Regions from separate parts of the Streptomyces sp. NPDC031049 genome, predicted to be linked through region 4. Evidence: riboswitches for the same ligand, from Rfam matches in the RefSeq annotation. Region 4 holds a riboswitch; each other region holds the start of a gene.
The links. Region 4 has a riboswitch for cobalamin ahead of ACZ45Q_RS24545 ((2Fe-2S) ferredoxin domain-containing protein). Riboswitches for the same ligand answer to the same signal wherever they lie in the genome.
Positions count from the first base shown of each region.

Region 1: another riboswitch for cobalamin. It lies ahead of ACZ45Q_RS00795 (ribonucleoside-diphosphate reductase subunit alpha); the one in region 4 lies ahead of ACZ45Q_RS24545 ((2Fe-2S) ferredoxin domain-containing protein).
Region 2: another riboswitch for cobalamin. It lies ahead of ACZ45Q_RS13440 (energy-coupling factor ABC transporter permease); the one in region 4 lies ahead of ACZ45Q_RS24545 ((2Fe-2S) ferredoxin domain-containing protein).
Region 3: another riboswitch for cobalamin. It lies ahead of ACZ45Q_RS11630 (cobalamin biosynthesis protein); the one in region 4 lies ahead of ACZ45Q_RS24545 ((2Fe-2S) ferredoxin domain-containing protein).

Region 1 covers NZ_JBVIGC010000001.1:177,038-179,224, forward strand. Annotated here, with positions in the region: gene ACZ45Q_RS00790 (GNAT family N-acetyltransferase) at 66-572, shown strand; cobalamin riboswitch at 660-802, shown strand; gene ACZ45Q_RS00795 (ribonucleoside-diphosphate reductase subunit alpha) at 926-2,187, shown strand, end outside.
Region 2 covers NZ_JBVIGC010000006.1:355,119-357,305, reverse strand. Annotated here, with positions in the region: gene ACZ45Q_RS13445 (energy-coupling factor ABC transporter substrate-binding protein) at 1-269, opposite strand, end outside; gene ACZ45Q_RS13440 (energy-coupling factor ABC transporter permease) at 266-967, opposite strand; cobalamin riboswitch at 998-1,181, opposite strand; gene ACZ45Q_RS13435 (potassium channel family protein) at 1,250-1,711, opposite strand; gene ACZ45Q_RS13430 (voltage-gated chloride channel family protein) at 1,804-2,187, opposite strand, start outside.
Region 3 covers NZ_JBVIGC010000005.1:388,077-390,263, forward strand. Annotated here, with positions in the region: gene ACZ45Q_RS11625 (cobyric acid synthase) at 1-297, opposite strand, end outside; gene ACZ45Q_RS11630 (cobalamin biosynthesis protein) at 294-1,253, opposite strand; cobalamin riboswitch at 1,358-1,496, opposite strand; gene ACZ45Q_RS11635 (hypothetical protein) at 1,628-1,849, opposite strand; gene ACZ45Q_RS11640 (inorganic phosphate transporter) at 1,870-2,187, opposite strand, start outside.
Region 4 covers NZ_JBVIGC010000015.1:109,508-111,694, reverse strand. Annotated here, with positions in the region: gene ACZ45Q_RS24550 (CaiB/BaiF CoA transferase family protein) at 1-270, opposite strand, end outside; gene ACZ45Q_RS24545 ((2Fe-2S) ferredoxin domain-containing protein) at 409-786, opposite strand; cobalamin riboswitch at 848-969, opposite strand; gene ACZ45Q_RS24540 (TetR/AcrR family transcriptional regulator) at 1,166-1,903, shown strand; gene ACZ45Q_RS24535 (MAB_1171c family putative transporter) at 1,975-2,187, shown strand, end outside.

The sequences.
Region 1 (2,187 bases), on a different contig from region 4:
GTCCACGGGCCGTCGGTGGGAAAACCGGCGGCCCGTTGTCGTACCCCTCGGGCAGACTCGGGCCCATGGACATCGTCATCCGGCGGGCCGACCCCGCCGAGTACTCCGCCGTCGGTGAGATCACCGCGCAGGCCTATCTCCAGGACGGGCTGCTGGACTTCGGGGAGAGCGACGCCTACCTCGGTGAGCTGAGGGACGTGGCGAAGCGGGCGGCGGCGGCCGAGGTGCTGGTCGCCGTGGACGGCGAGCGGCTGCTGGGCGGGGTCACCTTCGTGCCGTCCGGCGGGCCCATGGCGGACATCGCCGGGCCCGGCGAGGCCGAGATACGGATGCTCGCCGTGGACCGGGCCGCCCGTGGCCGGGGTGCCGGCGAGGCCCTCGTGCGGGCCTGCCTGGACCGGGCGCGGACCGTCGAGGGCTGCGTGCGCATCGTGCTGTCGAGCCAGCGCACCATGCACGCCGCGCACCGGATCTACGAACGCCTGGGCTTCGTCCGCACCCCCGAGCGGGACTGGAATCCGCTGCCGGAGCTGGACGACATCATGCTGATCACCTACGGGCTGACGCTCTGACACCACCGGCCCACCGCGGGGCGCCTGGGCCGCTCCCCGCCCAGGACACAACATCTGGGGGTGTCACCGGAACACGGCACAAGATGTATGCTCGTGCTCGCTGTCGCCGCAGGGGAATCCGGTGCGAATCCGGAACTGTCCCGCAACGGTGTACTCGCGTGTGTCCGCACGCCCGTCGTGTGCCCATACGCCTGTTCAGTCCGAGGACCTGCCGACAGTGCACCCGGCCGTCCGGTCCGGGTGCCCTGACGTCCGGGCCTCGCGGAATGGGCCGGTGGACGCGACGCCGCGCGCGCTCGTGAGCTGCCCCCTGCCCTCCGCAAGGCCCCGTGCCGAGCGAGGGAGTGCCCCACGTGACCATCGCGCCAGCCGACCCGGCCTCAGCCGACCCGGTGACGGATGCGCCGACGCCGGTGACCGAGGAGTCCGACGGGCCCGGTGCCGCACTGCTGCGGACCCTGACCGAGCTGACCGCCGACCTCCCCGACGCCGACCCCGGCCGGGTCGCCGCCGCCGCACTGCGCGGCCGGTCCGCCCGCGCCGACGACCGCGAGCTGCGCGAGCTGGCCACGGAGGCCGCCGCCGGCCTGATCTCCGAGGACCCGGCCTACTCCCGGCTGGCCGCCCGGCTGCTGACCATCGGCATCCGCGCCGAGGCCGCGTCCCAGGGCGTGGTCGCCTTCACCGACTCCGTCGCCGTCGGCCACCGCGAGGGCCTGATCGCCGACCGCACCGCCGCGTTCGTCCGGCTGCACGCCGAGCGCCTGGACGCCCTCGTCGACCCGGCCGCCGACGACCGGTTCGGCTACTTCGGGCTGCGCACGCTGCACAGCCGCTACCTGCTCCGGCACCCGGTGACCCGCAAGGTCGTCGAGACGCCGCAGCACTTCCTGCTGCGGGTCGCCGCCGGTCTCGCCGAGGACGACACGCTCCGTTCGGTGGACGAGGTCGCGGACCTCTACGGCCTGATGAGCCGCCTCGACTACCTGCCCTCCTCCCCCACCCTGTTCAACTCCGGCACCCGCCACCCCCAGATGTCGTCCTGCTACCTCCTGGACTCCCCCAGGGACGAGCTGGACTCGATCTACGAGCGCTACCACCAGGTCGCCCGGCTCTCCAAGCACGCCGGCGGCATCGGCCTGTCCTACTCCCGCATCCGCGGCCGGGGTTCGCTGATCCGCGGTACCAACGGGCACTCCAACGGCATCGTCCCGTTCCTGAAGACCCTCGACGCCTCGGTCGCCGCCGTGAACCAGGGCGGCCGGCGCAAGGGTGCCGCGGCGGTCTACCTGGAGACCTGGCACTGCGACATCGAGGAGTTCCTGGAGCTGCGCGACAACACCGGCGAGGACGCCCGGCGCACCCACAACCTCAACCTGGCGCACTGGGTGCCGGACGAGTTCATGCGCCGGGTCGCCGACGACGCGCAGTGGTCGCTGTTCTCGCCGTCGGACGTGCCCGGGCTGGTGGACCTGTGGGGCGAGGAGTTCGACACCGCCTACCGGGAGGCCGAGCGCCGGGGCCTGGCGACGAAGACGCTGCCCGCCCGGGAGCTGTACGGCCGGATGATGCGCACCCTCGCGCAGACCGGCAACGGCTGGATGACCTTCAAGGA
Region 2 (2,187 bases), on a different contig from region 4:
AGCCCGAAGTAGTACGCCAGCACGCCGGCGCCGAGAGCGGCCTGCACGGCGAACAGCGCCGACTCGACCTCCCCGGAGGGCGGTTCGTACAGCGGCGAGAACCACGGCTCGTACTCCGGGTCCAGCTCGGTGATCGCCGTCTCCGCCTCGGCGTCGGCACCGGCGAACGGCTCCTCCTTGTGGTCGCCGAGCCCCAGCACCAGCGGCAGCACCGCGAGCGCGGCGACCGCGAGCAGCAGCAGGGCGTTGATCCTCGTGTCGCGCTTCACCGGGCCGCCGCCTCCTGCTCCGTCGTCGTCCTCGTCCCCGCCGGCAGCACGCCCAGCCGGGTCAGCTCGCCCTTGCTGGACCGCACCAGCAGCCGCATCACCAGGACCGTCAGGAGCCCCTCGCTGACCGCCAGCGGGATCTGCGTCACCGCGAAGATCGAGCCGAACTTGCCGAGCGCGCCCAGGAATCCGCTGCCCGGGTCCGGGAAGGCGAGCGCCAGCTGCACGGACGTCACGCAGTAGGTGGACAGGTCGGCGGTGAACGCGGCGCAGAACACGGCGGCCATCAGCGGCGCGGCGCAGCGGCGCAGCAGCCGGTAGACGCCGTACCCGGCCCACGGCCCGACGACCGCCATGGAGAAGACGTTGGCGCCGAGCGTGGTCAGCCCGCCGTGCGCCAGCAGCAGCGCCTGGAAGAGCAGCGTGATGGTGCCCAGCACGGCCATGACCGGCGGCCGGAACAGGACGGCGCCCAGCCCGGTGCCCGTCGGATGGGAGCAACTCCCGGTCACCGAGGGAAGTTTCAGGGCGGACAGCACGAACGTGAAGGCCCCGGAGGCGCCGAGGAGCAGCGTGCTCTCCGGGTGCTCCCTGACCTCGCGGGTGAGTGACCGTACTCCGTGGACGACGAACGGCGCGGACGCGACACCCCAGGCGATCGCGTGCGCCGGAGGCAGGAAGCCCTCGGCTATGTGCATGGCTCGGCAGACCCTCTCCAGCACCTCGTGGATGGTTGACGCGCCTCGGCCGGTCTCCTGGCTGACGGGTACCACCGCCCGAACTCCGCCTTCCCGGGTCGTGATGACCCAGTGGCTGCCCGCGAGGGCCGGAGCCGGACTTCCCGATCACAGTGGCGAGGGCCGCACCGGCTTTGCACCGGATTTCCCGTTCACCAAGGCGTGGTGACAGTAGTGCGCCCGCACCCGCGGTGACAAGGGCGTACGGGGCGCTCGGACCCGGGTCACACACTCCCTGTGCCGTCACTCGCGCCGGTCACGGTCCAGCCGTCGCACGGCCATGGCGCGCACCCGCTGGCTCAGGGCGGTCGCGGCGGCCGTGAGGAACACGAACGTGTACAGGATCTGCACGATCGTCACCACACGCGCCGCCTGTCCCCGCGGGGTGATGTCGCCGTAGCCGACGGTGGCGAGCGTGACGACGGTGAAGTAGAGCCCGTCCAGACGGGTGTGCAGCCCCGAGAACTCGCCGGGCTGCTTGGCCAGGCAGTAGTAGGCGGCGGCGAAGACGTGCACCGACAGCAGCATCAGCAGGGTGAGCGCCAGACCGGGACGGGTGTCGGGGCGGTCGGTGAGGACGTGGCGGACCTGGCGCAGCAGCAGTACGGCCACCAGCGTGAGGACGGCCCCGAACAGCACCCAGCTCACCTCGGCCCGCCGGGGGCCGAGATGATCGAGGGGGAGCAGGAAGTACGCGGCGACCACGACGGCCCCTACGACGCCCCGCACCACCCAGGGCCGCGCGGACCGCACGGCCCCGCGCGGACGGCGGCCGTGCCCCCTGTCCGGCCCCGCCGTCACGGCCCCGCCCCCGCCGCCCGCCCGGCACCGCCCGCGCCGTCCTCGCCGCCGGGTGCTTCCGGTGTCTCCTCGGGCCGCCCGCGGCGCACGAGTTGGGCGACGATGAAGGCCACGACCGACGCGGTCACGATCAGCGGCATCTGGTCGTCGGCGTCGCCGCCGATCAGCAGCACCGCAAGCACCGCGCTGGCCAGCGGCAGCCCCGTCACCGCGGCCGCCGCCGCGGCGATCCCGAGCGCGAGGGCCGGGGCCGTGCCGAACCCGGGCAGGCCGGAGCAGGCCATGGCCGTCGCGGTGCCCAGCAGCACCGCCGGGAAGATCGGACCGCCGCGCAGACTGCCCAGGGCGATCCCCCAGGCCAGCCCCTTGCAGGCGACGAG
Region 3 (2,187 bases), on a different contig from region 4:
CAGCTCCCCGACCGGCCTGCCCAGCAGCACGACCTGGCTGCTCTGCTCACCGCCCGGCTTGAGCAGCACCGGGTTCATCAGCGCGGTCGGCTCCACCCGGCAGGCCTGGGCCTGCATGGCCTGCGCCCGGCCGATCTCGGCTCCCTCGCGGGTGACGAAGGAGTTCAGCGACATGTTCTGCGCCTTGAAGGGCGCCACCTTCACGCCCTGCCGCACCAGCCAGCGGCAGATCCCCGCCGTGACGACGCTCTTGCCCGCGTCCGAGGTGGTGCCGGCGACCAGCAGACCACCGTTCATGACGTCCGTCCCTTCCTCACGACCCGGCCCGCCAGCAGCCGCGCGCCCGCGCACACGCCGAGCGCCAGCCAGCCCACGCGCCGGGAGAGCCGTACCGCCCGGTCGATGTCGCCGGCCCGCACGGGCCGGCCCGCCGCCGCGTTGAGCACGGGCCGGTGCTCCACCCGGCCCCCGTAGGCGAGCGTTCCGCCCAGCCGGACACCCAGGGCGCCGGCGAACGCGGCCTCCACCGGGCCGGCGTTGGGGCTCGGGTGCCGCGCGGCGTCGGCCCGCCAGGCCCGGACGGCGCCGCGCGCGTCGCCGCCGGCCACGGTGGCCAGGGCGGCGGTGAGCCGGGCGCCCGGCCAGCCGGCCAGGTCGTCGAGGCGGGCGGAGGCCCAGCCGTAGCGCCGGTAGCGGGGGGACTTGTGGCCGACCATCGCGTCGAGGGTGTTCACGGCCCGGAAGCCGAGCAGGCCGGGCACCCCGCCGAGGGCGCCCCACACCAGGGCGCCGACCACCGCGTCGGAGGTGTTCTCGGCGACGGACTCCACGACCGCGCGGGCGATCCCGTCGGCGTCCAGTGCCTGCGGGTCGCGGCCGCACAGGTGCGGCAGCCGGGCGCGGGCCGCCTCGACGTCCCCGGACCGCAGCGCGCCGGCGACGGCGGCGGCCTCCCGGGCGAGCGAGGTCCCGCCGACCACGGCCCAGGTGGCGACGCCGGTCAGCGCGACGGAGGCGGTGGGGGAGGTGCGGACGGCCCGTGCGGCGACGGACCCGAGGGCGACGGCGCCACCGGCGCACACGGCGGTGTGCAGCGCACCCCGGCCCCGGTGGTCGCGCCACAGCACCCGTTCCACGGCGCCCGCGGCCCGCCCGAACACGGCGACCGGGTGCCCGCGGCGCGGATCGCCGAGGAGCAGGTCGCCGAGCAGGCCGGCGGCGGCGCCGTACGCGAAGACGCGTTCGGCCCGCATCGGCTCAGCCGAGCGTGGGGGAGGGCGAGGTGTCGGGGGTGGTCCTCGGTCGGCGGCAGCCGTGCATGGCGGTATGTCCTCACTCAGGGTGTCCGCGCCCTGGTTCGACGAAACCGGCGGTGAGAGTTCCTGGCTCCCGGGGGACGAGCCCTCGGTGACAGTGGCGGGACCGCGCCGGATTCGCACCGGCTTCCTCTCCTGCCGCCGTATTGGCTCGGGCAGTCCACCACGGCCCGCGAACACCCGTCAACTTGCTGTTGACCTGCGAGGGGGGAGTGTGCGGAGCCCCACACCCGGCGGGCGTGCGCGGGCACGCGAAAGGGGTGCGGGACGGTGCTCTCCGTTCCGCACCCCTCTCGGTGCCGTGCCGTGGGTCAGGCGACGATCAGATAGATGCCGTACGCCACCGCAGCCGCGCACGCGGCGAAGCAGGCGTAGGCGCCGGTCACCGCGAGGGCCGCGCCGCCGCCCCGGGCCTCGGCCCGCTCCTTGCGGGACAGGCCGGCGATGCCGAGGACGAACAGGCCCACCAGGGCCACGGTGGTCACGAGGCTGACCCCGAAGACGGAGCCGAGGGCTGCCCAGTCGATGCTCATGCTGCTCTACTCTCTGCGGGTCAGACGGTGGTGGCCGACGGGGTCTTGGCGTCGGCGGCGTCGGTCTGGGACGGGACGGTGGTCCCGAGCTCCTCGGCGGCGGCCGTGGGCGGCGGGGTGACGGCGGCCATCGCCTGGGTCACCACGCCGGGCTCGGCCGGCTCGACGTCGTTGACGTTGGTGTGGTCGACCACCTCGCGCCGGGAGATCTTCCAGATCGCGGCGCTGGAGGCGACGAGGAAGACCGCGACGAGCGCCGTGCCCCAGTCGCCGAGGCTGGTGACCCACTCCGCGAGGGCGGCGACCAGGGCCGCGGCCGGCAGGGTCAGACCCCAGGC
Region 4 (2,187 bases):
CTCACGGGTGCTCAGGTCCAGGGCGACCGAGCGCTTGTTGCGGTTGACGCCGAGGAAGTAGGTGGAGGTGCCGTCGGCGTCGGCGGGCGGGCGCCAGGCGCGGGTCTCGTCGCCGGTGCCGGGCCGCTCCACCTTCACGACCTCGGCACCGAGGTCGGCGAGGAGCATGGTGGCGTACGGCCCGGCCAGCACCCGGGAGAAGTCCGCGATCCGGATCCCGTCCAGCGCCCCGGCGCTCTCCTCTCCGGCACCGCGGCTCGTCGTCGGCATCGTCCCGGGCTCCTCGTCTCGCGTTCGGTGTCCTGTACGACATGCACCGGCGGCCCCGTCGCTACACGTGACCTGCGCCACCGGGGGCGGCCGGCCGCGGCGGGCGGGGGCGGGCTCCGCGCCGGTGGAGGGTCCCGGTCACGGCCGGTTCCGCCTGCCCGGCGGGGTGATGGTGTACAGGCCGAGGATCTCCGGCATGGGGGCGACGCCGGGGCCGCCCGCGCGTGCCCAGGCGGCGATGTCGTCGGTCGCGTCGGGGTCGTTGACCAGTCCCAGCCAGACCGGGCGGGCGCCGGCGGCGCGGCCGGCGGCGGAGGGCTGTACGACGACCACGTTGGCGTGGTCGCAGGCGTCGAGGCACTCGGAGACGCGCACGGGCACCTCGGCCCGCAGGCGCGCTGTCTGCGCCGCGTGGTCGACGCCGGTGACCTTGGCGCTGCCGCAGCAGCAGTCCCGGCAGACGACGACCCGGCACGGCCGGGGTCCGTAGGCGTTCCCGGACCGGTTCGCGGGCATGCCGCACCTTCCTCTCCCCGGGGAGATCCGCCCCGGTGTGGGTGGAGGAGGCGACCGCGTGAGTCTCCTGGCTCTCGGGTCACCGCTCGTCCCGGCCTTCCCGCCCGCGAGGGGGCAGTGGCCCGCAGGGATCCGCTCGCCGATCACAGTGGCGGGACCGCGCCGGATTCCCACCGGCTTCCTCGGACCGCCGTCGCCCTGTCGCCGTCATCATGCCATCCCCGCCCGGGAGTCGGCGCACGGCGAGGGTCCGGGGACCTTCATTGGACTTTGCCCCGTTTCCGCTGTTCGCCGGGGGTGGCCGGATCGGGATGCACGGCGCGGACGGCCCCGGTACCGGAGATCGGCACGGCCGGTGCCGCCGGGTACGGTGTGGGCCATGGAGGTTTCCGCAACAGACCGGGCCGATGACAACGACGAGGCGCGGCCCGCGGCCGTCAAGGACGCCGCGCGCCGCGTGCTGGTGAAGGCAGGTGCCGCGGGGCTGTCCACGGCTGCCGTGGCGGACGCCGGCGGGCTCTCCGTCACCGAGGTGGAAGCCGTCTTCCCGCACCGGGACGACCTGCTGACCGCGCTGGTGGTGGACGCCTACGACGCGTCCGGCGCCGCGATGGAGCAGGCCGACGAGGCGGCGAGGAAGGCGGGCGGCCCGGCGGGTGCCCGGCTGCTGGCGGCCGCCCGCGCGCTGCGGGAGTGGTCCTTCGCCAACCCCGCCGAGTTCACGCTGATCTACGGTTCGCCGGTGCCGGGCTACCACGCCCCGCAGGAGACGGTCCCGCCCGCCTCGCGCACCCCCGCGGTGCTCGCCGGCATCGTGCGCTCCGCCCTCGAGGCCGGTGAACTCACCCCGCCCCGGAGGGCGGTGTCCGGTCCGCCGCTGCTGCTGCCGGCGGCCGTGGAGCTGTTCGGCGGCGTGCCCGAGGCTCCGTTCTCGGACATCATCGAGCGCGGCATCGTGCTGTGGAGCAATCTGATCGGGCTGCTGGTGTTCCAGGTCTTCAGCCGCACGCACGACAGCGTCCGGGACGAGGCGCGGTTCTTCGACTTCGCCGTCGCCGTGGCCGCCGAGGGCATCGGCCTCGAGGTGCCGCTGGGCGACCACGACGCCACCGGCTGACCGCTCCTCCCCTCCCGTCCCCAGCTCTTCCCTCACCCCGCAGGCGCGGCGCCCCCCACAGGAATCAGGCCGTGAACTCCATCAGAACCATCTGCTTCGTCATCGCGGCGATATCGTCGTACGCCGCTCTCGTCTACCGGCTGTGCCAGGCGCGGCGCAGCTGGCGGGACAGCGCCTACCGCACGCTGGTGGTCACGCTGCTGTTCCAGTGCCTGACCTTCACGATGGGCGCCGTCGCCATGGGCGGCGGAAGCTTCCTCGGCGTCGGCAACCTCGCCATCCTG